Regions from separate parts of the Corynebacterium anserum genome, predicted to be linked through region 2. Evidence: riboswitches for the same ligand, from Rfam matches in the RefSeq annotation. Region 2 holds a riboswitch; the other holds the start of a gene.

Region 1 (3,125 bases), 910 kb from region 2:
TAAGCGGCACAGTAGGTACCCACACACCTGCGGCAACCAACTGATCAGCATGCGCACTGAGTATCTCAGATGGGGCGCCATCTGCCAGGATCCTCCCACTTCGCCCCGTGTCGTCGGTTCCCATGAGCAGAACCCGATCCACGTGATCCAGCCATATCTCGGTGCGATGTTCCACCACAACGAGCGTCGCCCCCGTCGCTTCAACGGCACGCAATACGGCGTCGCGAACCTCAATAACCCCGTGTGGATCGAGGTTGGCTGTGGGCTCGTCGAGGACAATAACGCCGGGTTCCATCGCCAACACGCCTGCCAAAGCGAGGCGTTGCTTCTGACCCCCGGACAGGGCACGGGTCGGATGCTCGAAGGGGAGATTAAGCCCTACCACCTCGATCGCCCGGCGCGCCCGTTCCCACATCTGTTCACGCGGCACGCAGAAATTCTCGCAACCAAATACCACGTCATCGCCGACGGTGTGGGCGATGACCTGAGAGTCAGGATCCTGCAGCACCATTCCCACCCGCGTATCCACCGTTATGGTGCCCACGCGAATGCCATCCTCTTCATCTCCCAGCACACCGGCGATGCCCGCCAGAAGAGTGGATTTACCCGACCCGGAAGCTCCGAGTAACAGCACTCGCTCTCCCGGCTCAATATCAAGATCAAGGCCAGAAAAGACAGGGTCTTTGCGCCCGCTGTGGCGCCAACCAAATCCGCGGGCTGTGATCCGCCCAGCCATTTACACCAATGCCTGGCGCTCGCGCCCCACAGCGAAGCGATCCAACGCGCCAGTGGCGGCCAGTCCCTTCACCACATAAAAACTCAGCACTCCGGCCACAATGGCGCCAGAGATGAGCATACAGATCAGGTACACGAGGTTGTAGGAAACAGACTTTGCCAGATTTCCGGTGACAAACAGCTCCATGACCCACTCACATGCGGCGGCACTCATACCGGAGAGCATGGCCACCGAAAGCTGATAACGCTTGTAGGCGAAAATAAGGAATACGAGCTCCGCTCCAATACCCTGGGCTAAGCCCGAGTACAGGGTTTCGATCCCCCACTGGTTTCCGATACCCGCCGACACGCTCGCGGCGAGTAGCTCCACGAACAATGCCGCTCCGGGTTTGCGGATGATCAACCCGCCAATGAGCCCTCCGATGAGCCATATGCCAAGGAACAGGCCTCCGAGTCCAGGGGTGATGGCGTCGAACACAGTGGTTCCAGTGCCGCCGATGCTGTTCCACACCCAGAAAATAAGACCGCAAGCTACTCCCAGAACAGCTGCGATAACGATGTCAACTACCCGCCACGTCATACTGCGTTTCGTGACGGTTGCAGAAAATTGGTTCATAACTCTCCCTCTCGCCGGTATGAGCCGGATCAGGTTCTGACGGTCGGGACCTGCATTTGCGGTCTACCCTCTCAGCCCACACATGCCGTGGACTCCCGTGAAAATGCGATGTATTTAATTGTGCGAAAGCTAACCTACCACACGACGATGACGTTCAAAGAAAGCTAAAACTTCCTCCGTGGCCGTAATCACGCGGGTAGTGCGCTCACTCTTGCGTGTCGTTAAGCTTTTGCTGCCCGCTTGTGCCTCGCCGGTACCAGCGAGACCGCGGTCGTCTCCCATCCACGTGTGACCCCCATCGTCAATGCCCAGATGCATAACCTCTGCACCCGCCTGACAATCGCTCCATGCCACGCGAGTGATTTTGTCAGTCACGGCAACGGAGTGCGGGGCTCCGAAGCACCCCGAACGCCCAGCGAACAAGCTACTGAGTCTCATGGCAGATACGTAGGCTGTATCGTGACGCCGCCCACCGTTGTATTTGATGGTTTCATCCCGCCGTCCATGTATCTCCAGGAATGGGATGGGTGTTCCCGGTACGAAACGGATGGAAGAGGGGTCTTTGGCATTAGATTGCGCCGTGGCACAGCTCGCCCACGTGTCCGGATAGTAGGCACCGGAGACGCTCGCGATCGCAGCGAATTGTTCTGGCATTTCACACGCCAGCATCACAGCAAAGCCGCCACCGTTAGACATTCCGACGGAATACACGCGATTGCCATCGATTGCATAGGTTGCACTGAGCGCGTCGAGGAGCTCGCGGATGAAACGCACATCCTGGCCCGGCTTGGAGGTGGAGTACGGCGCTCCTTCCCATGCCTTGTTCAACCCGGCTGGATACACAACGAGCGCTTCCTGCGTGCCAGTGTCTCCCCATGCCCCGTTAAGCCCTGCGTATTTTGCCATCGTCTTCGGCCCCTCGCCGTAGCCATGAAAAGCCAGGATCAATGGCATGGGGCGACCCTGCGCCGCAGATTGTGGCACATGGATGATCGCGGAGCGGGTAGCTCCTGCCGATTCGAAGGTTACAGTACCCTGCTTTCCTGGCTTCGGAGCATCATTCAGGGGGGCGGCATTGTGCGAGTCACGCACTACTGGTGCGATCTTTGGCGCGTGTTCCTTTTTCAGGCGTGGCACTGCCTGCGCCGGGGTGCTGGGCCCAGCGGATTCCGTGGTTGAGGCGTGCGGTTGCCATTCCTGCGCTGTCCATCCCGTGAGCTTTTGAAGCCCTACACCGCATCCTGCAGCACCGGCTATAACGATTGCCGCCACTCCCCCGGCAGCGATGCGCCGACGGCGATAGTATTTGGCGGAGGACTGACAATTCACGCGTCCGATTTTCCTTACCTTGCACAGCAGTGTCAAAGCTCCACGCTGGTCATAGGCCATGCCTCTGCTCGGTTAGTGCGACTATCTGAAGTCACGTGCGCGCACTTCCAGCTGGCGGGCCCATTCTAGCTCTGGCTCAACTGGTTCGATGAGGTCTGCACTCACGCTCGCCGCTCCCTCCGCGTTGTGCACAATGCCGCGGATCACCACCAGACGACTGCTCAAAGCCACTACTTTGTGGCGCGCCCACAGACCTCGACTGATCATGATGTTCGCCAGCCCAGTCTCGTCTTCCATACCGAGGAACACCACACCTCCGGCTGTTAACGGGCGCTGTCTGTGGGTTACTACTCCGGCCACTCTCACCCTCGTCCCGTCCGGGATGTGAAGAAGTTGTTCCGACGCCACCACTGCCGGACCCCCGCCCTTCCTCTCATGCCAAACG
Region 2 (3,125 bases):
CCCCCGCCTCGGCGCATTGCTCGGCCACGGCATCTATCTGATCTTTTGTCGACGCACTCAACCCGATCATGAGGTGATCCGGTAAAACCCGACGCGCGTAGACATAAGGCACATCGGTCTGGCCAATGTGCAAGTGAATGCCTAGTTTTTGAGCTACCTCGAGGCGATCATCAATGAATAGGGGGATGCGGCCGCCGATACGCTGCAAAAGTTCTTCGGCACGTTCGGTGATCTGAGATTCTGTGGCGTCTTTATCCCGCAGTTGGACTGTGCGCACCCCTCCTTCGATCGCGGCAGCCACAATATCGGGCACGTTCTCTGGGCCTCCGCCAAGGTATGGATCGGTCACCAAATACACGCCAAAATCCGGAGTCGCGTTGTGCGAGGTCTGTTGTGTGGACATCACGCGCCCCTATATCTCTTCGGTGGTCTCTTCGATGCTGACGAGATCCACCATCTCTTCAGGGGTGAGTTGGAACAGACCGTCCAACCAGGCAGCGGCGAAAGTCCCAGGCCCGTCCGGCACGGCTTTTCCGCTTTGAGTCCTGCCGTACATAGCGAGTTGTGCTGCGGCTCCTGTGTGTGCATGCGCAGCGACTACAAGGTCATGGTGCGATAACTCACGGCCATCGTCTTCTGGTAGAGAGCCACCACGGGTGACGCCTAAATAGGCAGCGGTCAGTGCGCCTAGAGAACAGCCGGTGCCGATGACTTTTTGCAACATCGCGTGTCCGCTGTGTACCCATGTCACGCGCCCTTCAGAAACGATGAGATCCTTTGGACCGGACACAGCCACAACTCCACCAGTGGTACGCGCCAAAGCCCTTGCGGCTTCCGCTGCAGCTTCGACGCCGTCAGTGGAATCTACTCCTCGACCGCCGTGCCCCATACCAGCTAAGGCGATGATTTCGGAGGCATTACCTCTAATGGCGGTCGGGTTCTCTGTAACAATCTGGTGCAGAAATTCGGTACGGCGTTGTAGCGCTCCTGCACCAACGGGGTCAAGCACCCACGGGGTATCAGCTTCCCGTGCACCTCGCACCGCCTCCCGCATGCCTTCGTACTGATGCGCACTGGGGGTACCGGAATTCAGTAGAACGCCGGAGGCGAGCTGGGCAAACTGAAAGGATTCTTCTGGCGTATCAACCATTGCTGGCTGTGCCCCAGCCGCGAGCAGAACGTTCGCGGTGACTTCCATGACCACAGAGTTGGTCAAACATTGGACGAGTGGAGCTTGGCGGCGCATTTGTTCTATTGCGCACGAAAGTACATGCATGGACAGTTCCTTCGCTAGTTCGAACTAGAGCAGGTTCAATGGGTGTGATCTCAGCGTCCAGCTCGTCATGCCGGACGCACCCCACGTCACTTCCGGCCATGCTAGCAAACCATCAGAACAATGTGAGTCACTTAGCACCCCTGGGTTCAGCTCAACACTCCGCTAGTGAGTGCCAGCCTCCGCATAAATATGTGCGCTTGAGAGGCTCCTGGCTGCATAAAAACCGATAGCTGCAGCTGTCGCTACGTTGAGAGAATCCGTGCCCGTTTCCATCGGAATCTTGGCTCGCACGTCTGCCGCCCGCATCGCGTGCTCAGTGAGGCCTGGCCCTTCTGCCCCGACCATAATCGCGATTTTCTTTTTATTGACGACGCCATCCAGCGCCTCCGCCAGCGTTTTGTCTGCATAGGGCGTCATTGCCACAATGGTGTAGCCACGGTTGCGCAGCCACGCCAGATCCTGCTGCCACGTCGTGATAGTTCCAGGGAATCGGGCGAAGGGTACACGCAGCACGTGACCCATACTCACCCGCACAGAACGGCGGAACAGAGGGTCTGCGCTACCCGCTCCAAATAAGACGGCCTCCACGCCCAAGCCAGCTGCGTTACGGAAAATACTTCCGATATTCTCGTGATCCCCCACGCCTTCCACGACACATATCACGCGTGGCTTTGCTTCGGGGTACTCATCTTCGCCGCCCTCGCTTTCACTGTCCACGGCATCCAGAACTGCTTCCACACCGCGTTCTTCTATCCGATCAGCAGCTGCCAGCAATCCGCGGTGCATATCAAAACCCACTACTTCCTTGAGGGTTTCGCGGCTCACCTCATACATGGTCACCCCACGCAATGCCGTTGCTAATTCAGGGTCATAGGACTGCGACTGGGGCTGGGTGGCGTCGAGAAGAGCCGCCAGCTTTTTGCGGAAACCCACCACGCAACGCACCGGGTAACGCGAACACAGCAGTCGAGGTACGGCTAGCGGCCCTTCCGCTATCACCAACCCTTTGCCTTCTGGCAAGTCTGGACGGTGATCGGAAGAATTGAGATCCCGAACATCGTCAAGACGGGGATCGGTCGGGTCCTCGATCCGGACAGTACTAAACCCCTCGGAAGCGTATGACATGCGCCACACGCTACCCGAAGGGGCTTGTACAAGGAAACAGCGGTGAAGAAGTGATGAAGAGCTAGAGCGGGAAACCAATACAGAGAGATCAGGGAGGAAGTGGACGAGGAATAAACGTTCCTAGTCCAGCGCGCCCATCACAGGATCGATGGCAAAGTACACAACAAACAACGCCGCAACAATGTAGAGCAACGGGTGAATCTTCTTGGCGTTTCCGGCGAAAATTCCCATCACCACATAAGCGATGAAGCCCACGCCAATGCCATTGGCGATGGAGTATGTAAACGGCATGATTACGATGGTCAAAAACGCGGGCAGAGCAATGTGGAATTTGTGGAAATCAATCTCAGTGATCTGCTGCATCATCAACGCACCAACGACGACCAATACCGGCGCTGCCGCCTCAATCGGCACAATCTCATACAGCGGGGTAAGGAACATCGCGGCCAAGAACAGCACGCCGGTGACAACATTGGCTAAGCCGGTACGCGCACCATCAGCTATGCCTGCAGCGGAATCCACATAGACAGTATTCGAAGAAGCAGAAGAAGCGCCGCCAACAATAGCGCCCGCGCCCTCCACGACCAGAGCCTTCTTCAGATTCGGCAGATTACCGTCTTCATCAGTTAGCTTTGCCTGCTTACCTAACGCAGTCATCGTGCCCATAGCATCGAAGAAGTTGGCCAACACGAGGGTGAACACCAGCAATGACGCCGCCAAAACC

The links. A riboswitch is a leader RNA that binds a small molecule or an ion and turns the genes downstream of it on or off. The one in region 2 is predicted to bind thiamine pyrophosphate.
Region 1: another riboswitch for thiamine pyrophosphate. It lies ahead of GP473_RS07505 (ECF transporter S component); the one in region 2 lies ahead of thiM (hydroxyethylthiazole kinase).

The regions. Positions count from the first base shown of each region.
Region 1 covers NZ_CP046883.1:1,794,732-1,797,856, forward strand. The annotation lists gene GP473_RS07500 (ABC transporter ATP-binding protein) at 1-736, opposite strand, end outside; gene GP473_RS07505 (ECF transporter S component) at 737-1,351, opposite strand; TPP riboswitch at 1,340-1,460, opposite strand; gene GP473_RS07510 (CE1 family esterase) at 1,481-2,680, opposite strand; gene GP473_RS07515 (error-prone DNA polymerase) at 2,762-3,125, opposite strand, start outside.
Region 2 covers NZ_CP046883.1:496,242-499,366, reverse strand. The annotation lists partial or broken gene GP473_RS02000 (bifunctional hydroxymethylpyrimidine kinase/phosphomethylpyrimidine kinase) at 1-403, opposite strand, end outside; gene thiM (hydroxyethylthiazole kinase) at 413-1,276, opposite strand; TPP riboswitch at 1,265-1,370, opposite strand; gene GP473_RS01985 (TrmH family RNA methyltransferase) at 1,439-2,401, opposite strand; gene GP473_RS01980 (NCS2 family permease) at 2,522-3,125, opposite strand, start outside.